One region of the Xanthomonas sp. CFBP 8152 genome, then DNA from elsewhere that is predicted to be linked to it. Evidence: predicted binding sites of a transcription regulator. Region 1 holds the regulator's gene; the other holds the start of a gene.
The links. The regulator HrcA, encoded in region 1, represses chaperone genes, less so after heat shock. The targets are predictions, from matches to a motif close to TTNGCACTCNNNNNNNNNGAGTGCNAA.
Positions count from the first base shown of each region.

Region 2: a site for HrcA is predicted at 6,065-6,091, ahead of rpoH (RNA polymerase sigma factor RpoH). Genes of this name have one in related genera too.

Region 1 is NZ_JACHNO010000003.1:674,564-689,469, reverse strand. Features, by position in the region: gene FHT09_RS14885 (ABC transporter transmembrane domain-containing protein) at 1-34, shown strand, start outside; gene FHT09_RS14880 (hydrogen peroxide-inducible genes activator) at 136-1,035, shown strand; gene FHT09_RS14875 (ABC transporter ATP-binding protein) at 1,124-2,812, shown strand; gene FHT09_RS14870 (HlyD family efflux transporter periplasmic adaptor subunit) at 2,796-3,881, shown strand; gene FHT09_RS14865 (TolC family protein) at 3,878-5,281, shown strand; gene FHT09_RS14860 (hypothetical protein) at 5,434-5,646, shown strand; gene FHT09_RS14855 (prephenate dehydrogenase) at 5,917-7,041, opposite strand; gene pdxY (pyridoxal kinase) at 7,038-7,946, opposite strand; gene dnaJ (molecular chaperone DnaJ) at 8,280-9,407, opposite strand; gene dnaK (molecular chaperone DnaK) at 9,550-11,478, opposite strand; gene grpE (nucleotide exchange factor GrpE) at 11,621-12,139, opposite strand; gene hrcA (heat-inducible transcriptional repressor HrcA) at 12,239-13,291, opposite strand; gene recN (DNA repair protein RecN) at 13,408-14,906, shown strand, end outside.
Region 2 is NZ_JACHNO010000001.1:62,146-77,051, reverse strand. Features, by position in the region: gene FHT09_RS00330 (primosomal protein N') at 1-738, shown strand, start outside; gene FHT09_RS00325 (glutathione S-transferase) at 973-1,635, opposite strand; gene FHT09_RS00320 (NYN domain-containing protein) at 1,632-2,462, opposite strand; gene FHT09_RS00315 (hypothetical protein) at 2,459-2,860, opposite strand; gene FHT09_RS00310 (NAD(P)/FAD-dependent oxidoreductase) at 3,082-4,374, shown strand; gene FHT09_RS00305 (trimeric intracellular cation channel family protein) at 4,427-5,041, shown strand; gene rpoH (RNA polymerase sigma factor RpoH) at 5,178-6,053, opposite strand; gene ung (uracil-DNA glycosylase) at 6,253-6,978, opposite strand; gene FHT09_RS00290 (response regulator) at 6,984-7,826, opposite strand; gene ftsX (permease-like cell division protein FtsX) at 7,835-8,785, opposite strand; gene ftsE (cell division ATP-binding protein FtsE) at 8,782-9,468, opposite strand; gene rhlB (ATP-dependent RNA helicase RhlB) at 9,544-11,262, opposite strand; gene trxA (thioredoxin TrxA) at 11,461-11,802, shown strand; gene rho (transcription termination factor Rho) at 12,020-13,921, shown strand; gene aceK (bifunctional isocitrate dehydrogenase kinase/phosphatase) at 14,041-14,906, opposite strand, start outside.

The DNA.
Region 1 (14,906 bases):
GGAGCTGGCGCGGCTGCAGTTCATCGATCAGTGACGCCTGGGCGACACCGGCATGTGCTGTCATGCCGGCATGTCCGCGGCAGCGGCCCGGGCTGACCCTGCGCCCCCACGCGCCCCTAAATGACGACGTCACGCATGCCCTGCCCCAGAACCACCATTCGCCAGCTCAGTTACTTCGTCGCGCTCGCCGACACCGGCAGCTTCACCCGCGCGGCCGAGCAGATGGGCGTGTCGCAACCGTCGTTGTCGCAGCAGATCCGTGCGCTGGAAACCATCGTCGGCGCCGCGCTGTTCGAACGCGGCGTGCCGGCCATCCTGACGCCATTGGGGCGCGACCTGCTCGAGCGCGCGCGCAGCATCCTGCTGGACGTCGCCGACCTGGAAGAGGTCCGCGCCACCTCGGCCGACACCCTGATCGGCACCATCCGGCTGGGCGTGTCGCCCACGCTGGGCGCCTACCTGATGCCGAGCCTGGTGGCGCGCCTGCATCGCGAACACCCGGCACTGCGCGTGCACGTGCGCGAAGGCCTGCCCACCGTGCTCGCCAGTGGCCTGGCCAGCGGCGTGCACGACCTGATCCTGGCGCAATTGCCGGTGGCCGGGCGCGGCCTGCATAGCGAGCGGCTGTTTCGCGAACCGCTGCATGTGACCATGGCCGCCGATCACCCGTTGCGTGCCAAGACCTGCATCACGCCGGCCGATCTACGTGGCGCCAACCTGCTCACCTTGATGCCCGAGTACCGCCTGGCCGAACAGGTTGCGGCGATCGCCATGGACGTCGGTGCCAATGTGCTGCGCGATTACGAAGGCACCAGCCTGGATGCGATCCGCCAGATGGCCGGGATGGGCATGGGTCTTGCACTGCTGCCAGACCTGTATGTGCGCCAGGAAATCCGCGAGGGCGACGATGTCGTGGTCCGGCCGATCAAAGGCGGACGCTACTATAGGGAGATCGGGCTGTTGTGGCGGCAGGGCGCAGGACGCGCGCCGGCCTTCGGCCTGATCGCCGATCTTCTGCGTGCGGTGGCCGCATAGGAAAATCCTATGCGTCGAATAAGCGCGGCGGCCTTGTTCGCCAGCTGCAACTCGTCAATGCTTCATTGAACTCATCAACGGAAATCGAATGGCGGGCAAGCAGATCGGATGGCGGGAAGCGGGAGCCTGGCTGGCGGAGATCGTCGGGCCGGACATGCCCTATGTGCGCCTGGCCATGGTGTACGGGGTCGCGATCAGCCTGCTGTCGCTGGCCACGCCGATCTCGGTGCAGTTGCTGATCAACAGCGTGGCCAATACCGCACTGCCGGCGCCGTTGTGGACCCTGTCGAGCCTGTTGCTGGGCCTGTTGCTGCTGGTGGCCGGCCTGAGCGCGATGCGGGTATGGGTCATGGCGCTGTTCGAGCGCCGGCTGTTCGCGCGCGTGGTGTCGGAAATCACCGTGCGCGCAGTGCATGCGCAGAATCCATTCTTCGCCGATCAGAACCGCGGCGACATGTTCAATCGCTACTTCGATCTGGTGGTGGTGCAGAAAGCGGTGCCGAGCCTGGCCATCGGCGCCTTCACCATCGTGCTGCAATCGGCGGTCGGGCTGATACTCACCAGTTTCTACCACCCGTTCTTTCTGGGCTTCAATGCCTTGCTGCTGCTGGTCATCTTCGGCATCTGGATGATCTGGTCGCGCGGGTCGATCCGCACCGCGGTCGACCTGAGCCATGCCAAGCACGAGGCCGCGCGCTGGCTGGAAAGTGTCGGCGGCTCCAACGGCTTCTATAAATCCAGCCGCCACCTCAACTTTGCGATGGACCGCTCCGAGTCCGTCACCGCCGCCTATGTCGACCGGCATCGGCGCCACTTCCGTTACAGTTTTACCCAGACGGTCGCGTTCCTGCTGGTCTATGCGATCGCCAGCGCGGCGCTGCTGGCGCTGGGCGGCAACCTGATCCTGCGTGGCGAGCTATCGATCGGCCAGCTGGTGGCCGCCGAGCTGATCCTCAGCGCGGTCTTCTACGGCATCTCGCAACTCGGTGCGTATCTGGACGCGTTCTACGACCTGGTCGCCAGCTCCGAGGAACTGTCGCTGCTGTTCGCCATTCCGCAGGAACGTGCGGTCGTGGCGCCCGGCAAGACGCCCGGCAACAGCGCGGTGCGCCTGGATGGCGTGGTGATCGACGGCGCGCGTTTCGATTTTTCGCTGGCTGCCGGCGAGCAGCTGGTGACGATCGCCGATGGCGGCGCGGAGCGGCTGCTGGCGATGATCCTCAAGCGCCATGTGGTACCCGATCGCGGGCTGGTCATGGTGGGCGGTGCGGACATGGCCACCTTCGACATGTATCTGTTGCGCTCGGAAGTGACGGTGCTCGACCGGCCGACCATCGTCGAGGTCACCATCCGCGAATATCTGGCGCTGGCGTCGGCCGATGTGAGCTCCGAAGCGATGCTGGAAGCAATCGATGCGGTGGGCTTGCGCACCCGCATCGCCGCGCTGCCGCACGGCCTGGACACGCGGTTGGCCGCCTCCGGCTATCCGCTGTGGATCGGTGAAGTGATGGCCTTGAAGCTGGCCAACGCGCTGTTGGTGCGCCCGCGCGTGCTGATGCTGTCGCAGCTGTACGACCTGATTCCCGCCGACCGCCTGGCCGGCGTGCTGCGACGCCTGAAGGCGGCCGGCACCACCGTGCTGCTGTGCACCGGCCGGCCGGAAGACATCACCCTGGATGGCTGGTTCCACCTGCAGCCCGAGCGACAGCAGCGCTTTGCCACCCGCGCCGAACTGATCGCCTCCACGCAGGAGGCCAACGATGCAGCACGCTACTGATCGCAACGCGCACTTCCCCACCCTGGCGGCGATGCGCCCACCCAGCATCGCCAAGGCGCTGGCCTGGATGCTGCTGATCGGCATTGTCATTGCCAGCGCGATCCTGGCGCTAGCGCCGTGGGTGCAGACCGCCAGCGGCAAGGGCCAGGTGGTGGCGCTGGATCCGGGCGACCGCCAGCAGCAGGTCACCGCCTTCGTGCCAGGCCGGGTCGAACGCTGGTATGTGCACGACGGCCAGCATGTCTCGCGCGGCGATCCGATCGCGCGCGTCGGCGACCTGGACCCGGATCTGCTTGTTCGCCTGGCCAGCGAACGGGCCCAGGTGCAGGCGGAAATCACCGCGATCCAGCAATCGCGCGCGGTTGCCAGCATCGATGTGGCGCGCAGCAGGCAATTGCTCGCCGAAGGGCTGGCCGGCCGCCGCGACTTCGAACTGACCCAGATCAAGGTCGCCGAGGCCGATGCCAAGCTGGCCGAATCGCGCGCCAAGCTGACCCGCATCGACATCCAGTTGAACCGCCAGTCGGCGCAGTTGGTGCGCGCACCGCGCGATGGCCGCGTGCAGCAGCTCAACGCCGCCAGCGGCAGTGCGATGGTCTCGCCCGGCACGGTGCTGGCGGTGATTGCGCCGGAGCGGGTGGAGCGTGCGGTCGAGTTGTATATCGACGGTCGCGACGTGCCGCTGATCCGCCCCGGCCGCCCGGTGCGGCTGGAGTTCGAGGGCTGGCCGGCGATCCAGTTCAGCGGCTGGCCGTCAGTGGCGCACGGCATGTTCGATGGCCGCGTGCGCGCCATCGACCCCAATGCCGCGCCCGATGGGCTGTTCCGTATCCTGGTCGAACCGCAGCCGGGCAAGCCGGCCTGGCCGGCGCAGGAATTCGCCCGCCAGGGCGGCAAGGTGCGCGGCTGGGTGCAGGGCGAAACGGTGAGGGTGGGCTACGAACTGTGGCGCCAGCTCAACAATTTCCCGCTGGAGTTCGGCCGCCGTCCGGCGGCAACGACGACGCAGGATGAGGGCAAGGCCAAGGCGGCGCCCAAGGCCGAAGACGACGAGACCGGCAAGAAATGATCCGCCGTCTTGTCGCCGTGCTGATCGCGCTCGCCCCGGGCGTGGTCGCCGCCCAGACCACCCCGCTGACGCTGGATGACGTGCTGCGCTCCTCTGCCCGCTCTTCCCCGCAGATCGTCGAAGCGCTGGCCAAGGTCCGCCAGGCCGAGGGCAAGGGCATCTCGGCCGACGGTGCGTTCGATACCGTGTTCGATCTCGACGGCCGCTCGCGCGAGGCCGGCTACTACGACGGCAGCACGATCGAAAGCACCGTCAAGCGTCCCTTCGACGACAACGGCGGCTATTACTACGGCGGTTATCGTTCCTCGCGCGGTGCGTTCCCGGTCTACGAGGACAAGTCCTACACCGACCGCGGCGGCGAAGTGAAAGTCGGCGCGCTGTATGCGCTGCTGCGCGACCGGGTGGTCGACGAGCGCCGCACCCGCCGCAACGTTGCCGGTGGCGATATCGATGTCGCCCAGTACGAGGCGCAAATGGTCGCCATCGGCGTCCAACGCCGCGCGGTGGATGCCTACCAGAGCTGGGTCGCGGCCGGCCTGAAACTGCGCGCCTACAGCGACCTGCTGCAGCTGGCCGAGCAGCGCCGCAATGCGATTTCACGGCAGGTGACGCTGGGCGCGCGGCCCACCATCCTGCTGACCGAGAACGACCAGAACCTGGTCCGCCGGCGCGCGCTGGTGGTGCGCTCGGAACAGGACTTCGCCAATGCCGCCAATGCCCTGTCGCTGTACCTGCGCGACGACGCCGGCATGCCGTTGATCGTCTCCACCGAACGCCTGCCGGCCGATACCTCGGCGCTGGAAGGTCTGGCCGGTGCCAGCAGGATCACCGCACCGGTGGAGCGCCCCGATTACCGCGCGGTGCTGACCCGTATCGATCAGGCCACCGCGCGACTGATGCTGGCGCAGAACGATCTCAAACCACGCCTGGATGTCAGCTTCGAGGTCAGCAAGGACCTGGGCGCGCCCGGTGTGGGCGGCCCGAACCGCTCGCCGACCGATGCGATCATCGGCTTCCGCTTCAGCGTGCCGCTGGAAAACCGCGCCGCCAAGGGCAAGGTCGCCGAAGCACGCGCCGAGATCGAGGCGCTGGATCAGCGCAGCCGCTACCTGCGCGACCAGATCACGGTGGAGGTCGAGTCGGTCGTCATCTCGCTCACCGCTGCCGAGCGGCTGGCCAGGATCGCCGACGAAGAACGCAGCCTGGCCGACCGCCTCGCCGCGGCCGAGCGCCGCCGCTTCGAACTGGGATCGGGCGATTTCTTCCTGGTCAATCAGCGCGAGGAGACCGCCAACGATGCCCGCGTGCGCCTGATCGATGCGCAGGCGCGGATCGCCTCGGCGCGTGCCGAGCTGGCAGCGGCAACGGCCGACCGGGACGCGTTGCAGCTGGGCCGTTGAGCAGGCTGCCGGCCGGCTCGCCAAGCGTTTCCGCAGTGCGCAATGACGCCCGGGTAACACCTGCCTGCGCATGCTCGCCTGCACCGGCCCGGCGCCGGGCGTGCGGTCCCTGACGACTCGCACTGCGACCCTGAAATCCTTCGGAGGTGCGTATGTCTTTCCGGCAATTTCCCGCAATCGGTGCAGATGGCGAGTCCTACGTCATCATCGAATTCCGCGACGAGCTCGAATCCCGCAACGGGCAGCAAGCCCGCACGCAGCCGAACAAGGCGCCACGCTACGAACTGCCCGATGGCCGCCGCCTGCAACGGCAAGGCCAGCGCTTCATCACCGCTGGTGGCGAGCTGCGCCTGTCGACGCCCTGAAATAGCACTGGTCATTTTTTGACCAACTTGCCCGTAGCCGTTGCAGCGCAATGGCTGCGCGCAGTTATCCACATGCTTGTGCAGGTTTCATCCACACCCTGTGTGGATGAAACCGGTGCGTGTTATTTGGCATTGCGCCGAGCGACAATCACCCTCGCCCTCGATGCATCGCATGCGGTATCGCTCGGCCAGCACATGATCGGTGCCTGACATCTGCACCCTGATGCGGCCATCGACAGTGGGCAAGCCCACGGCCGCACTGCACTGCTGCTACCCGATGCGATCGGAACGCTCCAGCACCCGCCCGATGTCGCTGCGGTCGATGTCGCTGGCTGCCTGCGCCAGCGCCGCGCGATCGCTGCCCGGCTCGAACCCGATGCGGAAATGCAACTCACCCACCGGCGTACGTGAGGAGTGGATCGACGAAAGGTTCACTCCATGCTGCTCGAACACATGCAGCAACGCACGCAACGACCCGGGCTGGTCTTCCGGCAGATACACGCTCAGGGTCAGCGGCTCGGTGAGGTCGGCCAGCAGGTAGCCCACGCGCTCATAGGTGTAGTTGCCGGCGGCGAGCGACTCGCCCTGCAGCGCCTGCGCGTTGTCGTCCAGGAACCGGGCGCGGAACTGCGCGCGCGCCGCATCGTCGCCCTGCGCGACCAGGCCGCGCAGCTCCTGCAGTTGCAGCAATAGCCGATCGAGCATCTCGCCGACGTAGGGATTGCCGAACTGGATGTCTTCGTAGATCGCCGGATTGAGCGAGAGGATGCGCGCGATCACCGCGGTATCGAGCTCGAACGAGGCCGAGCGATACGGCATCAGCGCGCGCAGCTCGCCGAGCAGCGGCGCGTAGTGGCGCATGGTGCCGGCTTGCGCCAGATGGGTGGCGTGTACCATTGCCTGCACCAGCGCCATCACGCGGTCGTGGTGCTCGGGCGTAGCGTACACGCACTCGGCCTGCAACGCGGCACACAGCGCCTGTACCCACGTGGACCACTGCTGCAGGCGCGCCTGGCAGACCACCATCACCCGCCCTTTCAAGGTCGGCGATTTGGGAGGTGCGGTCATCGGATGCAGGCCGACGACCTCGGCCGACGAGGCCAGCATCGCGGCAACCGGCGCCTGCTTGATCGAGGTGACATCCATCCACAACTGCGACGCGGCGCGCGGGCCGGCAAGGTCCACATAGCGCTCGATCAAGCCGGCGGTGTGGCGAATCGGTGCAGAGAAAATCAACACATCCGCTCGCTGCGCCAACGTGGCTTCGTCGATGTCGCCGTCACCGGCCGGATCGAAGCCGATCACCTCCAGCCGCATGCGCGTGCGCAAAAACTGCGCCAGCCAGCGCCCGTAGGCGCCGGCGATGCCGACGATGCCGACCACCGGCTGCGTCATGCCAATCGCTCGACGGCAAAGCGCGGTGCGGCAGCGAGGGCGGCCGGGGCGGCGGCCAGCACATCGAACTCTTCAAAGCCCGCAGCCAGGGTCGCTTCCAGCGCGCTGTGCACGCCGCTGAGCGCATGCCCCACCGCCTGCTCGAACGGCACCTCGCGCAGCAGCAAACCGATCAGCAACGCCATCAGCACATCGCCGGTACCGGCCACATCCACCGGCAGATGCGGCGTGGCCCAGCGATACAGTGCCATGTCGCTGACCGCCAGGGTCACCAGCTCACCGTCCGCACCGGCCACGCTGTGTGCGAGCACCCATTGCGGACCGCGCGCCAGCAATGCGCGCGCGGCAACGATGGCATCGTCCTGCTGCAGACTCGGCAAACCGGTCAGGCGCCCGAGCTCGAACGCATTCGGCGTCACCAGCCAGGCATGCGGCAACAGCCGCTCGGCGAAGACGCGCTCCAGTCCGGGTTCCACATACGGGCCGGTGTGCGTGTCGCCGATCACCGGATCCAGGCAGTAACGCAGCTGCGGCGCCTGCGGCAAGGTCTGCTCGAGCCAGTCGGCAAACGCCTCGCCATTGGCCAGGCTGCCGAAGTAGCCGGAGACCAGCATGCGGGCGCGCTGCGGCAGACCGCGCTCGGTGGCACCCAGCAACAGGTCTGCCAACCAGTCGGCCGGCAGGATGCGGCCGCGCAAGGTGGCGTAGAAAGGCGCGTTGCTCAGCAGCGTGGTGGGCACTTCCGCCACCCGCAGGCCCAGCGCACGCAACGGCGGCACCGCAGCGCTGTTGCCGGCATGGCCATACACCAGCTGCGATTGCACCGAGATCACATCGATCGGCGAAGGACCATCCGGGCGCTGGCGCCGGCCGTGGACCAGATGACTGTCGGGGGGATTGTTCATCGCCGCATTTTACGCCAGCGCCACGGCACGCCCACCGTCGATCGATGCGACCGTCGTCTGCTTGCCGCCGCACACACCGCCGCCAGGCCTGTCTGGGCGCCGGCAGCAGTCGCTATCGCCCTTACCTCTGCGGGCTCCCGCCGCACGAACGCAAATGCCGGCCCCGGGGCCGGCATTCGTATGGAGAACCTTGCTCAGCCGTGCAATTCTCCTGGCATTCGGAGGCTGGCATCCGCTCCCGCGAATCCCGAATCGCCACACTGGCGCACCATCCCGGCAGGCCCGGTCACGCCGCCCTTACGATTCCCCAATCCCGACTCCCGATTCCCAGCCTCAGGACGTCATTCGATCCCAGAAGCCCTTTACGCCGTCGATGAACGTGGCCGACTTGGGCGAATGCTTGCGTGCATCCTCACCGGTGAACGTGGCTTCGAACTGCTGCAGCAACGCGCGCTGATCGGCGGTCAGGTTCACCGGCGTTTCGACCACCACGCGGCAATACAGATCGCCTTCGGTGCGGCTGCGCACCGAGCGCACGCCCTTGCCGCGCAACCGGAACAGCTTGCCGGTCTGGGTCTCGGCCGGGATGCGGATCTCCGCCTCCCCGCCCAGGGTCGCCACACGCACGATATCGCCCAGCGCGGCCTGCGAGATGCGGATCGGCACTTCGCAATGCAGGTCGTCGCCATCGCGCTGGAAGATCGCGTGCTCGCGCACGCGCACTTCCACATACAGATCGCCCGGCGGCGTGCCGGCCGGACCGGCCTCGCCTTCGCCCGCCAGGCGGATGCGGTCGCCGGTATCCACACCGGCAGGCACCTTGATCGACAACACCTTGTCTTCTTCCACACGACCGGCGCCGTGGCAGGTCTTGCACGGATTCTGGATCAGCGTGCCGCGCCCGTCGCAATGCGGGCAGCTCTGCTGCATGGCGAAGATGCCGCGCTGGATGCGCACCTGGCCGCGTCCGTGGCAGGTCCCGCACACTTCCACCTTGCCGTCTTCCGAGCCGCTGCCGTGGCAGGGCTCGCACTCGATCAGGGTCGGGATCTCGATGCGGCGCTCGATGCCGGCGACGGCTTCTTCCAGATCCAGTTCCAACACATAACCGACGTCGGCGCCACGTCGCGCAGCGCGCGGACCGGCGGCGCCACCGCCGAAAATATTGCCGAAGATATCGCCAAAGATATCTCCCATATCCGGGCCACCCGGCCCACCACCACCGCCCATGCCGTGCTCGAACGCAGCGTGGCCATGCGCATCGTAGGCGCGGCGCTTGTTGCCGTCCGACAACACCTCATAGGCTTCCTTGCACTCCTTGAACATCGCCTCGGCAGCAGCGTCGCCTGGATTGCGGTCCGGGTGGTGCTTCATCGCACAGCGCCGATACGCCTTCTTCAGCTCCTCGTCGCTGGCGCCACGGGCAACGCCCAGCACTTCGTAGTAATCGCGTTTGCTCATGACAGGGAATCGGGAATCGGGAGACGGAAATCGTTCAAAGCGCACATCCTCAGTAAATCGCAATCGAAGTGGAAGGGTCGGACAACGGGAAGGAGCGATGCCGCAGCACCGCTCCTCCCATTCTCGATTCCCTATTCCCCACTCACGCCTTCTTGTCGTCCTTGACCTCGGTGAACTCGGCGTCCACCACGTCGTCGGCGGCCTTGGAGGTCTGCGCGTTGCCGCTGGCCGCATCGGCGTTGCCGCCCTGCTCTGCCGCGGCGGCGGCGGCGTACAGCGACTGGCCGGCTTCTTCCAGGGTCTTGCTGCGGGCCTCGATCTGCGCCTTGTCGTCGCTCTTCATGGCGGTTTCCAGATCCGACAGTGCCGCTTCCACCTTGCCGATCACATCGCCACCGACCTTGCTGCCATGCTCGGTGATCGCGGTGCGGGTGGCGTGGATCAGACCATCGGCCTGGTTGCGGGCCTGCACCAATTCCTGGAACTTCTTGTCTTCCTCGCGATTGGCTTCCGCGTCGGCGACCATGCGCTGGATCTCTTCGTCCGACAGACCGGAACCTGCCTTGATCTCGACCTTCTGTTCCTTGTTGGTCTTCTTGTCCTTGGCCGACACGTGCAGGATGCCGTTGGCGTCGATATCGAAGGACACCTCCACCTGCGGCATGCCGCGCGGCGCCGGCTCGATGCCGGACAGGTCGAACTTGGCCAGCGACTTGTTGAAGCGGGCCTGCTCGCGCTCGCCCTGCAACACGTGCACGGTCACGGCCGACTGGTTGTCCTCGGCGGTGGAGAAGGTCTGCGAGGCCTTGGTCGGGATGGTGGTGTTCTTTTCGATGATCTTGGTGAACACGCCGCCCATGGTCTCGATACCCAGCGACAGCGGGGTCACGTCCAGCAGCAGCACGTCCTTGACGTCGCCGGCCAGCACGCCGCCCTGGATCGCCGCGCCCACGGCCACGGCTTCGTCCGGGTTGACGTCCTTGCGCGGTTCCTTGCCGAAGAAATCGGCAACCGCCTGCTGCACCTTCGGCATGCGGGTCTGACCGCCGACCAGGATCACTTCGTTGATGTCGCTGGCGCGCAGGCCGGCATCGTTCAACGCGGTGCGGCACGGCTCGATCGACTTCTTGACCAGGTCTTCCACCAGCGCTTCGAGCTTGGCACGGGTCAGCTTGATGTTGAGGTGCTTCGGACCGGAGGCATCAGCGGTGACGTACGGCAGGTTCACTTCTGTCTGCTGGCTGGTCGACAGCTCGATCTTGGCGCGCTCTGCGGCGTCCTTCAGGCGCTGCAGCGCCAACGGATCCTTGCGCAGGTCGATGCCCTGGTCCTTGTTGAATTCGTCGACCAGGTACTCGATGACGCGGTTATCGAAGTCTTCGCCGCCCAGGAAGGTGTCGCCGTTGGTGGCCAGCACTTCGAACTGCTTCTCGCCATCGACTTCAGCGATTTCGATGATCGACACGTCGAAGGTACCGCCGCCCAGGTCGTACACGGCGATCTTGCGGTCGCCGCCGTTCTTGTCCAGGCCATACGCCAGGGCTGCGGCGGTCGGCTCGTTGATGATGCGCTTGACGTCCAGACCGGCGATGCGGCCGGCGTCCTTGGTGGCCTGACGCTGGCTGTCGTTGAAGTACGCCGGCACCGTGATCACGGCCTCGGTGACCTTCTCGCCCAGGAAGTCCTCGGCGGTCTTCTTCATCTTTTCCAGCACGCGGGCAGAGATTTCCTGCGGCGCCATGCGCTTGGCATCGCTGGTCTGCACCCAGGCATCGCCGTTGTCGTGGGCCAGAATGCCGTACGGCACGTGCGAGATATCCTTCTGCACTTCGGCGTCGGTGAACTTGCGGCCGATCAGGCGCTTCACCGCGTAGAAGGTGTTCTTCGGGTTGGTCACCGCCTGGCGCTTGGCCGAGGCACCGACCAGCACTTCGCCATCCTTGGTGTAGGCGACGATCGAAGGCGTGGTGCGATCGCCCTCGGAATTTTCGATGACGCGGGCCTTGCCGCCGTCCATGATCGACACGCACGAGTTCGTGGTGCCGAGGTCAATACCAATGATCTTGCCCATGGATACGCTCCTGATGATTCTGTAGCTGTGTCCGGCGACGCCGGGTCTGGCTGAGATGTGGGGGTGGTGCGCAGGTGTTCAAGCCACCTGCACGAATCTGCGTTTCGCGCATGCGCCGGGCAGTTCAGCCGGGCGCTGCGGTTCAGTCGTGCTTGGCCACGACCACCAGGGCCGGGCGCAGCAGACGCTCGTTGAGCAGATAGCCCTTCTGGAACACCTGCACCACATGGCCCGGGGCGATGCCCTCGGCCTCGCCCTGGCTGATCGCCTGGTGCTGGTCCGGGTTGAACGGCTGGCCGACCGGGTCGAGCAGGGTCAGGCCGTTGTCGGCCGCGACCTTGAGCAATTGCTTGTAGGTCATGTCCAGGCCATCACGCAGCGGACTGGGCTCGGTGCCGGCCGCAGTCAGGCCGGCGTCCAGGCTGTCGAACACCGGCAGCAGCTCGCCCAGCAGCTTCTCGTTGGCGAACTTGCGCGCGTTTTCGACATCGCGGGCGATGCGCTTGCGCTGGTTTTCAAGATCGGCACGCTCGCGCAGGGCATCGGCCTTGACCAGCGCGATCTCGCTGCGCAGCGACTCGATCTCGGCCTTGAGCGGATCGGTCTCGGGTGGGTTCTGGGACAGGTCTTCGGAGTCGAATTCGGGGTGGTCTTGGTTCATGTGCAGTTCCCGGGCAAGCGGAACGCCCGCCCCAACGTCACCCCGTATGTGGGCGCGCGCGCGCGTTTCAAGCAAAACGATCGTGTCGATCGCTGCCGCTTATCGCGTGCCGGGCGGTTCCATGGCCGCGCCCAGCACCTGGGCGGCGGTCTGCACCAGCGGAATCACCCGGTCGTAGGCCATGCGCTTGGGCCCGATCACGCCCAGCACGCCCAGCACCTGGCCATTGGCGGCATACGGCGCGGTGACCAGCGAGACATCGTCCAGCGACACCATGCCGGTCTCTTCGCCGATGAAGATGCGCACGCCCGGCGCCTGGATGGTGCGTTCGAGCAGTTGCAGGATCTCGCGCTTGCTGGCGAAGGCCTCGAACAGCTCGCGCAGACGGTCAAGGTCCGACAGGTCCTGCACGCCCATCAGGCGGGTCTGCCCGGCCATCACCATGTCGTCGGCGTCGGCCGGCACCAGCGCCTCGCTGGCCAGATCGACGCTGTGCGCCAGCAGCTGCTCCATCTCGTTCTTGGCCATGCGCAACTCGCGCAGCAGGCAGGCGCGGATGTCCGACAACGCCCGCCCGGCGAATTGCGCGTTGAGGTAATTGGCCACCCGCTCCAGCTCGGCCGGCTCGTAGGCCCGGCGCGGTTCGATCACCCGGTTCTGCACCTCGTTGTCGGCAAACACCAGGATCGCCAGCACCCGACGCGCGTCCAGCGACACGAAATCGATATGCCGGAAGGCGAACTGCTCGCGCCGCGGCGCGCTGACCACGCCGACGAAATGGCTCATCGCCGACAGCATCTGCGAGGCGCTGCCCAGCAGCGACTGGGTACCGTTACCGCTGGCCAGCTCGGTGCGCAGGCGCCGCACTTCTTCCTCGCCGGGCGGCTGCATCTGCACCAGGCTGTCGACGAACACCCGGTAACCATGCGCGGTGGGCACCCGCCCGGCCGAGGTGTGCGGAGAGCTGAGCAGCCCGACATCCTCCAGATCGGCAAGGATGTTGCGGATGGTGGCCGGGCTGACGTCCAGCCCCGCGTGCTGGGCCAACGTCTTGGAACCCACCGGCTCGCCGTCGCGGATATAGCGGGCAATCAGTGTCCGCAGCAGTTGGCGTGCGCGGGGGTCGAGCGTTGGGGACTGTGACGCGCGCATGGGATCATCCGGTGAGACTGGGCATAGATAATGTCTGGCCCTGCGGTTGGCAAGCGTCTTATTCCCTGCCCGCCGCTCTCACCCTAAGCTGCCCCAAAGCGTTCACACTCGACCCCATGCTCAGACACCTCTCCATCAAGGATTTCGCCGTCGTCCGCGCCACCGAACTGGAGTTCGGGCCGGGCATGACCGTGGTTTCCGGCGAAACCGGCGCCGGCAAGTCGCTGATGGTGGACGCGCTGGGCTTTCTGTCCGGGCTGCGCGCCGACAGCGGCGTGGTCCGCCACGGCGCCGACCGCGCCGAACTGTCGGCCGAATTCCAGCTGCCGCCCCGGCATTCGGGCCTGACCTGGCTGTCGGACAACGAGCTCGACGACGATGGGCAATGCCAACTGCGCCGGATCATCCGTGCCGATGGCGGCTCGCGCGCCTGGATCAACGGCCGCCCGGTCACCTCTTCGCAACTGGCGGAGCTGGCCTCGCGGCTGGTGGAGATCCACGGCCAGCACGAACACCAGGCCCTGATGGCCCGCCACAGCCAGCTCGCCCTGCTCGACGCCTACGCCCGCAACGGCGCGCAGCGCGAACAGGTGCGCCAGGCCAGCCAGCGCTGGCAGGCCCTGCTGGACGAGCGCGATGCGCTGTCCGCGCAAGGCGATGTCTCCGACCGCATCGGCTTTCTCGAACACCAGCTCGGCGAACTGGAACGCGAGGACCTGGACCCGGCCGCGATCGCCGCGCTGGACGTCAATCATCGCCGCCAAGCGCACGCCACCGCATTGATCGGCGCCTGCGACAGCGTGGCCCTGCAGCTCAATGGCGACGACGGCGCCTCCGCGCTGGGCCTGCTGCAAGACAGCCGCCACGACCTGGCGCGCGTGGCCGAGCACGAGCCGCGCCTGGGCGAGGTGGATGCGCTGCTGGATAGCGCGGTCATCCAGATAGAGGAGGCGCTGGCCCTGCTCGACCGCGTGCGCGACGACCTGGAGGCCGACCCGGCCCAGTTCGAGGCAATGGAGCGCCGTCTCGGCCGCCTGCACGATCTGGCCCGCAAGCACCGCGTGGCCCCGGACGAGCTGGCCGCCCAACGCGACCGCATGAGCCTGGAAGTGGAAAACCTGCGCGGCGCCGACGAGCGCCTGCAGCAGCTGGACAAGCACATCGACGCGGCGACTGGCGACTGGCGCAGTGCAGCCAGCACCCTCAGCGCCAGCCGCACCACCGCTGCCGAGGCGTTGTCGGCCGCCACCACCACGCTGATTGGCGAACTGGGCATGGGCGGCGGGCAGTTCCTGATCCAGCTACAGCCGCAGGACGCATTGCGTCCGGATCCCAACGGCGCCGAGCGGGTGGAATTCCTGGTCGCCGCCAATGCCGGGCAACCGCCGCGCGCATTGCGCAAGGTCGCCTCCGGCGGCGAGCTGTCGCGGATTTCGCTGGCCATCGAAGTGGCCGCACTCGGCATGGACAGCGTGCCGACCATGGTCTTCGACGAAGTCGATTCCGGCATCGGCGGCGCAGTGGCCGACATCGTCGGGCAGAAGCTGCGCACCCTGGGCGAAGAGCGCCAGGTGCTGTGCGTGACCCACTTGCCGCAGGTGGCCGCCAAGGGCCA
Region 2 (14,906 bases), on a different contig from region 1:
GAGCGGCTGGAAGAACGCCTGACCGAAGCATTCCCGGAGTTTCCGGTGGTGCGCATCGACCGCAGCACCACCCAGCGCCGCGATGCGCTGGAGACCCAGCTGGCGCGCCTGGGCAGCGAGGCCGGCATCCTGGTCGGCACCCAGATCCTGGCCAAGGGTCACGATCTGCCACGGCTGACCATGGTGGTGGTGGTCGGCATCGACGAAGGCCTGTTCTCGGCCGACTTCCGTGCCGCCGAAAAACTCTCCCAGCAGCTGATCCAGGTGGCCGGACGCGCCGGGCGCGCCGACCGCCCCGGCGAGGTCTGGCTGCAGACCCATCACCCCGAACACCCCTTGCTGCAGACCCTGGTCAACGGCGGTTACCACGCCTTCGCCGATGCCGAACTGCAGCAGCGCGAGGCCGCGGGATTTCCGCCGTTCGCGCATCTGGCGCTGTTCCGCGCCGAGGCCAAGGACGTGGCCGCGGCCAACCAATTCCTGCTGGCGGTGCGCGGCCTGACCACCGCAGACAGCACCGCGCAATCGCCCGCGTTTGCCGCAGTGGAATGCTACGGCCCGATGCCCGCACCGATGCCGCGCCGCGCCGGTTTCCAGCGCACCCAGTTGCTGTTGTCCGCGCAACAACGTTCGGCGCTGCATCGCTTGCTGGACGCGCAGCTGCCCGCGATCTATGCGCTGCCGCAGGCGCGACGCGTGCGCTGGTCGCTGGATGTGGATCCGATCGATCTGTATTAGTGCAGGCGTATCGCACGCGGGGCAGCGCAGCAGCCAGACCCAGGTGTTGTAGGAGCGCACCTGGGCGCGATGTGGCGTTACCGGGAATGCCATCGCGCCCCGGTGCGCTCCTACGACAACGCGAGCTACTTGGCTGCGCGATGTGCGAGGCCCCGTACTTGCAGCAACGTGTTGGGTCGGCGGCGCGTGCGGTGCTTGCCATGAACCACGCTGGCCTGAGCTGTGGCGCGAAACTCAGGTAAGCGCAGTCATCACCCCACGCTGGTACGCGGGCCGCGCGCGCAGGCGCTGGTACCACGCCTGCAGATGCGGCAGCTCGGGCCGCTCGATCGGCATTTCGAACCACGCGTAGATGAAGCTGCCCAGCGGAATATCGCCCATCGCAAATTGTGCGCCGGACAGATACGGCTGCTGCGCCAGGGCCGCATCCGCGCGTGCGAGCAGTTCGCCCGAGCGCGTCAGGGCCGCGGCGATGCGCGCAGGATCGCGCTCGGCCTCCGGCGTGCGCAGCACGCCCCAGAACAGGTCGCGGAACACGCCGGCAAACGTCGAGGTGGTCCAGTCCATCCAGCGATCGCCCAGCGCGCGTTCGGCCGGTGCCTGTGGATACAGGGCCGGCGCATATTGCGCAGCCAGGTAGCGCACGATCGCATTGGACTCCCACAGCACCAAGTCGCCATCCTGCATCGTCGGCACCAGACCGTTGGGATTCAACGCGCGATACTCGGGCGTGTCGTTGCGACCAAACGCACCGCCGACTTCGATCGAGGTATAGGTCACCCCGGCTTCTTCGGCGCACCACAGCACCTTGCGCACATTGCTGGAATTGCGCCGTCCCCATAGCGTGATCGAGGCGCTGCCTGCAGCCGATTGCGTTGCAGCGTCGGCCCCCCTCATTTCCCCGCTGCCGGCTTGGGCGTCGTGCGCGCCGGACGCTTCGCGGTGGACGCCTGCGTGGCGACAGCGGCCGCTGTCTGCGCCGCTTTCGCCCGCCCGCCCTTGGGCGCATCGCGCACCCACAAGGCCTGCTCGTCCTGCTTGATCTCGAACAGGCCGATCGCACGCACCAGGTCGCTGAGTTTGCGATAGCCGTAATTGCGCGGATCGAACGAGGCCTGGTTGGCCACCTGCTTGCCCACCGCCCCCAGGTGCGCCCAGCCATCGTCTTCGCAGGCACTGTCGATCGCATTGCGCAGCATCTGCACCAGCCGGGTGTCGCCGCGCAGCGCGGTGGCGTCCTTGCGGCCGGCGGCGGTGTCGCTGGCCGCTGCCGCCTGCTCGCCCAGCGCTTCGACATAGGTGAACTTGGAACAGGCATTGACGAACGGCGCCGGGGTTTTCTTCTCGCCAAAGCCGTACACCTTCATGCCATCGGTGAGCAGACGCATCACCAGCGGAGTGAAATCCGCATCGCTGGAGACGATCGCAAAGCCATCCAGATTGCGCGCGTACAGCAGATCCATCGCATCGATCACCATCGCCATGTCCGAGGCGTTCTTTCCCGAGCTGTAGGCAAATTGCTGGATCGGCCGGATCGCATATTCGTGCAGCGCCGCTTCCCAGCTCTTCAGGTGCGGGCTCTTCCAGTTGCCGTAGGCACGGCGCACGTTGGCCACGCCATAGCGCGCCACTTCGGCCAGCACCACATCGATCTTGCCGGCCGGCGCGTTGTCGGCATCGATCAGCAAGGCGATGCGTTTGTCGGGATTGTCGATCATGGTCATTCCTTGTAGAAATCGTTGGCATCGACGTCGATGCCACGAGCGCCGCCGTCCGTGCCGCCCAGCGGGAAGTACCGGCCATCGTGCAGCGTGAGCACGCCGCCAGTCAGCAGTTCGCGATCGGCGCCCTCGCTGACCAGGGTGGCATGCACCCGGCCACCGCCACGTTCGCCTTCCACCTCGAAGACGAAGTCATCGATGCCCGGCGCAAGACTGGTGCGATACAGATCCAACCGCATCGTGTGGATCTGGCCGATCTGTGCCTGCATCACCGCATCGTCCTGCAGGGCGGTGCGCGCCTGATCGGCAAACAGCGACCACCCGGTTACGATCAACCAGACGAAGGCGCCGATCACCACCACCGCGAGCGGCAACAGGCAGCCCAGCAGGCCGATCGTCACGCTGCTGATCCTCTTTTTCGGCCGCGCGGCGGATGACGGTGCGGGCGGCATCGGCGGCGGGGACGGCGGCGGCGGCAAGGGAGGTGGCAGCGACGACATGCGGTGACCGGATGACTGAATGAGAGACGACATGATGCCGTAGACGCGCCATGCGCACGCATCCTATTCATTGACGATGCGGCAAGCTGATGCGCCCGCGTCGCATTCCATCGGACCTTACGATGACTTCTTCCCCCTCCCAAGCTCCGCTGCACCTGGTTGTGGTTGGCGGCGGTTTTGCCGGCTTATGGGCCACCCGCGCGCTCGACGATCCCGGCATCCGCATCACCCTGATCGACCGCCAGAACCATCACCTGTTCCAGCCGCTGCTGTACCAGGTCGCCACCGCCGGGCTGTCGGCACCGGATATCGCCGCGCCGTTGCGCCACATCCTGCGCGAGCAGCGCAACGTCGAAGTGCTGCTCGGCGACGTCGCTGAAATCGCACCCGCCCGCCGTGAGGTGGTGCTCGCCGACGGCAGCACGCTCGGCTACGACATGCTGCTGCTGGCCGCTGGCGCCACTCACGCCTACTTCGGCAACGATCAATGGGCCGAGCATGCGCCCGGCCTGAAGACGCTGTACGACGCGCTGGTGCTGCGGCGCAAGTTGCTGCTCGCCTTCGAGCGCGCCGAGGCCGAATCCGACCCGGCCGCACGCGCGGCCTGGCTGAGTTTTGCCGTGGTCGGCGGCGGCCCGACCGGCGTCGAGCTGGCCGGCACGCTGGCCGAAATCGCCCGTCACACGCTCAAGAACGAATTCCGCCATATCGACCCGCAGCAGGCGCGCGTGCGCCTGGTCGAAGCCGGGCCGCGCGTGCTGCCCTCGTTCCCGGACGACCTCACCGCCAAGGCGCGCAAGCAGCTCGAGCGCCTGGGGGTGGAAGTGCACACTGGCACGCCGGTCAGCCATATCGATGCGCTGGGCTATCAGCTCGGCGAGACCTTCGTGCCTGCACGCACCGTGGTATGGGCCGCCGGCGTGGCCGCATCGCCGCTGGCGCGCACGCTCGGCGTGCCGCTGGACCGCGCCGGCCGCGTACTGGTGGAGCCGGACCTGAGCGTGCCTGGCCACCCGGAGATCTTCGTCGGCGGCGACCTGGCCTCGGTCCAGCAGGACGGGCGCCCGGTGCCGGGTGTGGCACCGGCGGCAAAGCAGATGGGCAAGCACATCGCCAGGACGATCCGCGCCCGCCATCGCGGTCAGCCTGCACCGGCTTTCCGTTATCAGGACTACGGCAACCTGGCCACGATCGGCCGCATGGCCGCCATCGTGCATGTGGGCAAGCTCAAGCTTTCCGGCATCGTGGCCTGGTGGTTCTGGCTGGCCGCGCATGTGTACTTCCTGATCGGTTTCCGCAACCGGTTCGTGGTGCTGGTGAACTGGGCGATGGCGTACTGGAGCTACCAGCGCGCCGCGCGCATCATCTTCGGCGGTGCCACCGACGACCCGCCGCCCAGCAGCAAGGACGGATGACAGCGCCGCAGGCCGTGCGCGATGCTGTGCGGCCTGATGCGACAGTCTGATCGTGACCACTCTCCTGTTTCTGCTGGATCTGCTCGGCACCTTCGTGTTCGCCCTCAGCGGTGCGACCGTGGCGGTGTGCAATCGCCTGGATCTGTTCGGCGTACTGGTGCTGTCGTGCGCGGCGGCGGTGTCCGGCGGCATCGTGCGCGATGTGCTGATCGGCGCCACCCCGCCGGCCGCGCTGGTGCATCCGCAGTACCTGCTGGTCGCCTGCCTGGCCGGCGTGGCCGGTTTCTACTGGCATGCGGCGGTGGAACGGCTGCGTAACCCGGTGCAGCTGTTCGACGCGGCCGGGTTGGCGCTGTTTGCGGTCTACGGCACCAGCAAGGCGCTCGACTATCAGCTCACCCCGCTCAGCGCGACCTTGCTTGGCATGCTCAGCGGCATCGGCGGCGGCATCGCGCGCGATCTGCTGGTGGCGCGGACGCCGGTGGTGCTGCAGGCCGAGCTGTATGCGGTCGCCGCGCTGGCCGGTGGCGGCCTGGTCGCGATCGGGCACATGCTCGACGTGCCGCAGGCCTGGTCGCTGGCAACCGGCGCGCTGGTCTGTTTCGGGCTGCGTTTCATGGCCATCCGCTATGGCTGGCATCTGCCGGTGGCGCGCCTGCCGGAATAGCGCAGGCGGCCGCCGTACGTAGTCGATCATCGACGGGCAACCACCAGGCTTCGGACGCGAAGCATCGGCAGCGCCACACATGCAAACGGCCCGGAAAACCGGGCCGTTTCTATACCACCTGCCGCGCGATCAGGGATCAGGCGACGAACAGTGCCTTCATCTTCTTCAGCGCATTCGCCTCGATCTGGCGGATACGCTCGGCCGACACGCCGTACTCGTCGGCCAGCTCCTGCAGCGTCACCTTGGAGTCGGAGTCCAGCCAGCGACGCTTGACGATATCGCGCGAGCGCGTGTCCAGGCCGGCCATGCCTTCGCGCAGCAGCTGCAGCTGATTGTCTTCGCTGTCGTGACGCTCGTAAGCCTGCGACGGATCTTCGTCGTTGGCCACCAGGTAGCTCACCGGCGACGGCGGGCCGTGATCGTCGTCTTCGTCGGACGAGGCATCGAAGCCGATATCGCGACCGGACAGACGCGACTCCATCTCCATCACTTCGCGCTCGGAGACGTTCAGGTCCTTGGCGACTGCGGTCACCTCGGACGCATTGAGCCAGCCCAGGCGGGTCTTGGACTTGCGCAGGTTGAAGAACAGCTTGCGCTGCGCCTTGGTCGTGGCGACCTTGACGATGCGCCAGTTCTTCAGAATGAACTCGTGCATTTCGGCACGGATCCAATGCACCGCGAAGCTGACCAGGCGCACGCCCATTTCCGGGTCGAAGCGCTTGACCGCCTTCATCAGGCCGATATTGCCTTCCTGGATCAGGTCGCCAAGCGGCAGGCCGTAGCCGTTGTAGCCGCGAGCGACGTGCACCACGAAGCGCAGATGGGAATGGACCAGCTCGCGCGCGGCGTCCAGATCCAGCTCGTCACGGAAGCGACGGGCAAGATTCTGTTCCTCATCGACCGACAGCACCGGGATCTGGTGCACGGCACCGATGTAGGCGTCCAGCGAACCGAGCGCACTGGGAATCGGGAGATTGTTTGCCACAAGGGCAGTCGAGGTGATCTGGTTCATAGGGCACCATCTTAGCAGTCGAACTAGTGGACTGCCGGGTACAGAAAGAGTTCCCAGCATTCCATTTATAGGACGTTCGGGCTTTTTGCAGTGTCGTCGTTCTAAGGCAAAGCTCCCGACTTCAGGCGCTTACGCTACCACCGCCGTCCTGCGCAGACCGTGACAAAGACGCCGCGAAATGGACCGACGCCAGGATCGTTCAGCCCCTGGACGAGGTGGTGTCCAGCGCGTTGCGCGGCGGCAGCGACCAGTCGATCGGACCGAGCCCACGGCGCTGCAGGTGCTCGTTGGTCTTGGAGAAGTGCTGGCAACCCAGAAAGCCGCGATGCGCTGACAACGGCGAGGGATGCGGGGCCTTGAACACGCGATGGCGCGCCTGGTCGATGACCTTGCCCTTGGCCTGCGCGTAGCTGCCCCAGAGCAGGAACACCAGGCCTTCACGCTCGCGGTTGAGGGTCTCCACGACATGGTCGGTGAAGCCCTCCCACCCCTTGTTCTGGTGCGCGCCAGCCCTGCCCTGCTCTACCGTCAGCACCGCATTGAGCAGCAGCACGCCCTGACGCGCCCACGGCATCAGATAGCCATGGTCCGGCCGCGCGATGCCCAGGTCGTCCTGGATCTCCTTGTAGATGTTGAGCAGCGACGGCGGCACCGGCACGCCGGGCAACACCGAAAAGCACAGCCCATGCGCCTGGCCTTCGCCGTGATACGGGTCCTGGCCAAGGATCACCACCTTGACCTGTTCGAACGGGGTGGCATCGAAGGCCGCAAAGATCTGCGGGCCCGGCGGGAACACCCGCGCGCCGGCCGCCTTGCGCTGGCGCAGGAATGCGGACAGCTCCTGCATTTCCGGGCGCAGTAACCAATCGCCCACCCGCGCCTTCCACGACGGTTCCAATTGGATACGTGCTTCCACCTCAGCCACTTCGGTCATAGCGTGACCGCCTGATCCTCGAGCCGTGCCAGGCGCAGCTGGAACAGCACCTTGGTCACCAGCAGACGTTCTTCGATGGGTTTTTGCACCAGATCGTTGGCGCCGGCGCGCAGCAGTTCGGACTGGTTGCGCGGATTGGTGTCGCCGGTCATCACCAGCACCGGCAGCCGGCGCTTGCCGTAGGCGAAGTCGATGCGGATGCGCTCGACCACGTCGCGGCCGTTGAGCTCGCCCTTCAGGGTCACATCGGTCAGCACCACGTCGATGCGGCGCTCGGTGCGGCCCAGCGACTCGGCGGTCAGCAGCGCGAAGGCATCCTCGGCGGTGAGCACATGCACCACCTTCAGGCTCTGCCGCTCGAGCATGCGCTTGGTCGCCTCGGCCACCACGCGGCTGTCCTCGATGTACAGCACGGTCGCGCCGACCACCGGCTCGGGCTGCACATAGCCGCGGATGAAGGTCGCCAGGGCTTCGTGACCCAGCGCCTTGTCGAAATAATCGGTGACGTACTCGGTGAAGCGACGCTCCACCAGATGCTGCTGCGCGTCGCCGGAGACCACGATCACCGGCACATAGGCCTGGCCGGCCGCTTCGCGCACGCTGCGCGCCAGGGTCAGACCGTCGCCATCGGGCAACGACAGCGAGGTGGTGACCAGATCCACCGCACCGGCTTCCAGCGCGTGGCGCGCCTCGGCGATGCTGGAGCAGCCGATCACCTGCACGTTGGGCAGATCGCGCTGCAACACATCGGCGATCAGCTTGCGCACCAGCTTGGAGCCATCGACCACCATCACGCGCGGCGCGTCACTGATCAGGTGCTTGAGATCTGGTGGGTGCATGGCAGGCCTCAGGTCTCGGTGGGACGGGTCTGGCGAAGGAAATGGCCGGTCACCAGCCAGGCGCCCAGCCAGCCCAGGACCAGCGTGCCGACCAGGACCATCGCAGAATGCAGCAGATCCAGCCCGTGCAGGGTAAAGGAGCTGCCGTAGCTGTCGGCCAGGATCGCCAACGGCGCGCGCAGCGCCAGCCCGGAGGCGGCGATCAGCGCGAGCGCCACGGCGCCGGCACCGAGCCCGTACCAGGCCCCCAGATACAGGAACGGACGCCGGATGAAGCCATCGCTGGCGCCCAGCAATTGCAGCACGCCGATTTCCTCGCGCCGCGACTGGATGTCCAACCGCACCGTATTGCCCACCACCAGCACCGCGCCGACGCCCAGCAGTGCCGACAGCACCTGCACCAGCCGCTCGCCGAAGTGCAGCCAGCCATCCAGGCGCTTGCGCCACAACGCGTCGTGCTGCACCTGGTCGGCCTGCGGCAAGGCCTGCAGCGCGCCGGCCAGCTGCGCATCGTCGGCGGTCTCGGTGGGCGTGACGACCAACAGCGTGGGCAGCGGGTTGTCGCCCAGCGCATCGATCGCCTCGTCGAGCTTGGCGCTCTCGCGCAGCTCGGTCAGCCCCTGCGCCGGCGTACGCAGCGTGACCTGGGCAACGTCCGGGCGCGCGCGCAGCTCGCCGGCCAGGGCCCGCGCGGCCTCGGCGCCGATCTCGACCTTCAGGAACAGATTGATCTCGCGCGACTGCTGCACGCTGCCGGCCAGCAACTTGACGTTGTCCAGCGCGATCGACAGCCCCAGCGGCAAGGCCAGCGCCAGCGCCATCACCACGATGGTCAGCAAGGTGGCCCAGGGCTTGCGCATGGCACGGCCCAGGCTGAAGGCGATGCTGTGCAGATGGTGGTCGATCCACACGCCGACCCGCGAGGGGGCGACGGCGTCGGTATTGGCGGGTTTGCTCATTCGGCCAGATCCTGCGGCGAGATGTCGTCGACCAGCCGGCCGTGATCCAGGATCAGCACGCGCTTGCGCATCTGCTTGAGCAGGGCCAAATCGTGGCTGACCACCAGCACGCTGGTGCCGCGCGCGGGCAGCTCGGCGAACAACTGCATGATTTCCGCGGCCAGCGCCGGATCCAGATTGCCGGTGGGCTCATCGGCCACCAGCAGGCGCGGTTCGCCGACGATGGCGCGGGCGATGCCCACGCGCTGCTGCTCGCCGGCCGACAACTGCGACGGCAAGGCCCTCTCGCGATGGGCCAGACCGATCCGCTCCAGTGCCGAGCGCACCCGCTTGCCGATCTCGGCACGCCGGGTGCCGCGCAGGATCAGCGGCAACGCCACGTTCTCGGCGATGCTGCGGTCGTTGAGCAGACGATGGTCCTGATAGACCGCACCCACCTGACGACGGTGCAGCGGAATCTGCCGGCCGCGCACCTTGAGCAGGTTGCGTTCGCCCAGCAGCACCGCGCCCTGGCTGGGTCGCTCGCTGAGGTGGATCAATTTGAGCAGGGTGCTTTTGCCGGCGCCGGAGTGGCCGGTCACGAACAGCATCTCGCCATCGGCCACTTCGAAGCTGACATCGGTCAGCGCCTGGTGGCCACCGGCGTAGTGCTTGCTGACGTTGTCGAAACGCAGAACGGTCATCCGGCGATTATGCCGGAGCGCCAGCGCTTGCGTCGCATCGCCGGAGCCCGGCGATGCGACGCAGGCCGTAGGCGATCAGTTGCCGGACACCAGCGAGCGCAGACGACGACCGATACGGCTCAGCAGCGACGGGCTGCCGGACGGCTTGGCGGCGCTGCGCACCGGTTTGGCGACCACCTGGGTGGGCTTGCGCGGTGCGGCAGGTGCGGCAACCGGTGTGGAGGCCACTGCCGGCTCGGCACCCTCGACCGGACGGCCGTTGCGACGACGCCGCCGCTTGCGCGGTGCGCGCTCGGCATCGGCCACGATGGTGGAAGGCGCCTCGACCGACGCCGCAGCAACCACCGGCGTTTCGCTCGGCGCTGCCGCGGCCGGGGCTGCGCCCTCCACACGCGGCTTGCGACGCGGACGCGGCTTGCCATCGGCGCTGCCGCCGTCGCGACGACCGCCGCCATTGCCGCTGCGCGACGCACCGCCCGGGCCGCTGCGACCGCCACCGCGGCGCTGCTCTTCGGCAGCACGCTGTTCGCGCGCCTCGCGGAAGATCGTGCCCACGCTGTCGCCCGCATCGTCGTCGGCCTCTTCGCCTTCCACCGGCACGCGCGCGGTGCGCGGCAGCGGCGTCAGCAGCTCGGAGGTCACCGGCTCGACCGGGATCTTCTGCTCGATATAGGCCTCGATGTCCGGCAGGCTCATCGCATAGCGCTCGCAGGCGAAGCTGATCGCATCGCCCTCTTCGCCCAGCCGCGCGGTACGGCCGATGCGGTGCACGTAGTCTTCCGCATCGAACGGCAGGTCGTAGTTGTAGACGTATTTGACCCCGTCGATATGCAGACCGCGCGCGGCCACGTCGGTGGCGACCAGGATTTCGAGCTGTCCCTTCTGGAAGCGGTTGAGCAGCGACTCGCGCTTCTTCTGCGGCACATCGCCCGACAGCACGCCGACCCGGTAGCCATGCCGCTCCAGGGTGCGCGCCACGCGCTCGACGAACGCCTTGGTATTGACGAACACCATGGTGCGCGCGCCTTCGCTACGCGACAGCAGGCCCAACAGCAGCGTCTGCTTCTCTTCGTCGGAGGGGAAATAGATGCGCTGGCGCACCCGCGCGGCGGTGATGCTTTCCGTTTCGACGACCAGCTTTTCCGGCTCGTTCATGTGCTCGTAGGCGAGCTCGAGCACGCGATGGCTGAGCGTGGCCGAGAACAGCAGGGTCTGCCGGGTCCCGCGCTCGGGCATGCGCCGCAGCAGGAAGCGGATGTCCTTGATGAAGCCCAGGTCGAACATGCGGTCGGCTTCGTCCAGCACGCAGATCTCGCAGGCGTGCAGCGAGACCACCTTGTGCTGCTTGACGTAATCGATCAGCCGGCCCGGGGTGGCGATGATCACGTCCACGCCCTGCTGCAGCAGCTCGCGCTGCTTGTCGTAGTCCACTCCGCCGTAGACCAGCGCAAAGCGCAGGCCCAGGTCGGCGCCGAACTTGACCGCATCCTTGTGGATCTGGATCGCCAGTTCGCGGGTCGGTGCCAGGATCAGCGCGCGCGGGTCTTCCGGCTTGCGGTCTGCCAGCGCCGGGCGGATCAGCAGGCGGTTCATCACCGCCACCAGGAACGCCAGGGTCTTGCCGGTGCCGGTCTGGGCCTGGCCGGCGACGTCGCCGCCCGGCAGCGCGACCGGCAGGGTCAGCGCCTGGATCGGGGTACAGCGGGTAAACCCGGCGCTCTCCAGCCCGGCGATCAGCGCCGGATGCAGGTCGAACGTGGAAAAAGTCAAATCGGTCAGCGGTTTGTCGCTCATTATTCCGTCTTCGTGAGGCGCCCTGGGCAGCCCGGGCGCGGCTTGCATCGATGCCGACAGCGTCGCAAACTGCGGCTGTTGTGGCGGACAGCGCGGCTTCAGGACTGATACTTGATTCAGTCGCGCAATGCCCCAGTTTAACGCAATGTAGCGGCCTGCCCGTTCGGGCGGGCCGTTTTGGTTTCCAGGAGACCCAACGTGAGCGACAAGGTTCAACATGTCGGCGATGCCGACTTCGATACAGCTGTACTGCAATCCGGCGAACCGGTGCTGGTGGATTTCTGGGCCGAGTGGTGCGGACCCTGCAAGATGATCGCCCCGGTGCTGGACGATCTGGCCGATACATACCAGGGCAGACTGAAGGTTGCCAAGGTCAATGTGGACCAGAACCGCGCCCTGGCCATCAAGTACCACGTGCGTTCGATCCCGATGCTGTTGCTGTTCAAGGACGGGCAGGTGCAGGCCACCCAGATCGGTGCGGTTGGCAAGGGCCAGCTGACCCAGATGATCGACAAGACCCTGGGCGGCGCGGCCGCCTGAGCGGGTGGGCGTCCAGCGATGGGCGCCCGGTGATGCGCCAGCAGTTAAATCCTGCTGCGGCAGGCGCTTGCGCGGTTGCGCGCAGCGGTGATAGTGTCAGTTGATCCGGAGCACGTTCGTGCGCCGACGTACCCCTCTAGAAACCTCTTCTAGACTCCCATCACCTAAAGTTCGCCCCCCAGCCGGGCGCTCGCACTCTTAGCGAGGAATCACGCACTTGTCCGATCATCCTTCCTCCGATACCGGGAGCAGCGTCGACGCTCCTGTCGAGAAGCGCGTGCGCAAGCCGCGCGTGAGCAAGACCGCCGCTGCCACCGACGACGGTGGCGCGCAGCAGCCCAACCTGCCCTTGCCCGCCAGCCCCGCATCCGACGCTCCACGTGCCCCGCAGGCACCGTCGCACGCTGCCGACTCGGCACCGGCGCAGACGTCCGGCGATGGCGCCTCTTATGCCGGTAACACCCCCAGCGCCAACCAGGGCAACCCGGGCGGCGACACCCATGGCGACTCCCGCGAGGGTGGCCAGACACAGCAGCAGCGCTTCAATCAGGCGCAGCAGCAGCAGAACCAGAATCAGGCGCAGCACCGGGCTCAGGGCCAGAACCAGGGTCAGGCACAGGCACAGGCGCAAGGTCAGGGCCAGGGCCAGGATCAAGCCCAGAATGGCGGCCAGAACCAGCAAGGTCAGGGCCAGGGGCAGAATCAGCAGGGCAACCGCCGTGACCGCTTCCGCAACCGCCGCGACCGTGGACGCGACCGCTTCGGCAACGAGGGCGGCGGCGGCATGCCGTCGTCCGATGGCAGCAACGAGCCGTTCATCGCGCGTCCGCACCCGGCCGTGCCGGAAGGTTTCCCGGTCTATTCGCTGAGCGATCTCAAGCGGATGCCGGCGCAGAAGCTGCTGGACATCGCCGACCAGCTCAACATCCAGGAAGGCGTGGCGCGCGCGCGCAAGCAGGACGTGATCTTCGCCCTGCTCAAGGTGCTGACCCGCCACGGCGAAGGCGTTGCCGCCGACGGTGTGCTGGAAATCCTGCCTGACGGCTTCGGCTTCCTGCGTGCCGCAGAAGCCAGCTACCTGGCCGGCCCGGACGATACCTATATCTCGCCCAGCCAGATCCGTCGCTTCAACCTGCGCACCGGCGATCACCTGTCCGGCCGCATCCGCTTCCCCAAGGACGGCGAACGCTATTTCGCGCTGTCGATCGTCGACACCATCAATGGCGAGCCGCTGGAAGCCAGCAAGAACAAGGTGCTGTTCGAGAACTTGACCCCGCTGTTCCCGCGCCGGCGCTTCCGGCTGGAGCGTGGCGATGGATCGACCGAGGACATCACCGGCCGCATCCTGGATCTGATGGCGCCGCAGGGCAAGGGTCAGCGCGCGCTGATCGTCTCCCCGCCCAAGGCCGGTAAGACCATGATGATGCAGCAGGTGGCCACGGCCATCACCAGCAATCATCCCGAAGTGCACATGATCGTGCTGCTGATCGACGAGCGCCCGGAAGAAGTGACCGAAATGCAGCGCACCGTGCGCGGCGAGGTCATCTCCTCCACCTTCGACGAACCGGCCGCCCGCCACGTGCAGGTTGCCGAGATGGTGATCGAGCGGGCCAAGCGCCTGGTCGAGCACAAGAAGGATGTGGTGATCCTGCTCGACTCGATCACCCGTCTGGCACGCGCCTACAACAACGTGGTGCCCAGCTCGGGCAAGGTGCTCACCGGTGGTGTGGACGCCAATGCGCTGCACCGTCCGAAGCGTTTCTTCGGTGCGGCCCGTAACGTCGAAGAAGGCGGCTCGCTGACCATCATCGCCACGGCGCTGGTGGAAACCGGCAGCAAGATGGACGAGGTGATCTACGAAGAGTTCAAGGGCACCGGCAACAGCGAAGTGCATCTGAACCGTCGCATCACCGAAAAGCGCGTGTATCCGGCGATCGACATCAACCGTTCGGGCACGCGTCGCGAGGATCTGCTGATCGAGCCGGAGCTGCTGCAGAAGATCTGGATCCTGCGCAAGCTGCTGCACCCGATGGACGAAATCGCAGCGATGGAATTCCTGCTGGACAAGATGAAGACCACCAAGTCCAACGACGAGTTCTTCAGTTCGATGAAGCGCTGATTCGGTCGGCATTCTCGATATGAAAAAGCCCCGCATCGCGGGGCTTTTTTTGTGGGCGCGGTATTCGTGCAGACGGGCACCTGGTTATCGTCTGCGCCACGCCTGCCGTCGTTCGGCGGCTACGCCAGCCGACGCGAATCCGCATACGGCGGGGTGTCGGGGTAGTCGTCCTCGCGCAGCCGGGCTTGTAGCTCGCGCCACCATTGCGGGTCGAACAGCTCCGGATGCAGGTGCTTGACCGCTTCCAGCTGCGAGGACGGCAAGCCCATGAACAGCGCGAAGCGCTCGGGGAACACGTCGCGCGGGCCGACATGGAACCAGGGCTCGGCAGACATCTGCTCTTCATAGGTGGCGGGGGTTGGCCAGTCGCGGAAGGTGCATTCGGTGATCAGGCACAGCTCGTCGTAGTCGTAGAACACCGCGCGCTGATGGCGGGTGATGCCGAAGTTCTTCAGCAGCATGTCGCCGGGAAAGATGTTGTTGCGCGCCATGTCCTTGATCGCCTGGCCGTAGTCCAGCGCGGCCGCATGCGCGGCCTCGGGCAGTTGTTCGCGCAGGTAGAGATTGAGCGGGCGCAGGCGGCGCTGCACGTAGCACAACGCGATCAGCACGTCCTGGCCATCTTCGCTCAGACTCGTCGCACAGCTGGTCTGCAGCTCTTCCAGCAACGCGGGCGAGAAACGCGACTTGGGAAACCGCAGGAAGCGATACGGCTGCGCGTCCAGCAAGCGGCCGATGCGATCGAGCTGGAACACCAGCTCGTACTTGCCCTCCACCTGTGCGCGGCTCATGGTTTTGGGATACGCGAAGCGGTCGCGGATCAGCTTGAATACCAGCGGATAACTGGGCAGCGTAAACACCACCATGACCATCCCGGGCGTGCCATCGGCATGCACCAGCTGCTCGGAGGGATGGGCCTGGAAATGACTGAAAAAGGTGCGATAGCGCTCGGTCTTGCCCTGCTTGGCGCGCCCGAGCATCGTGT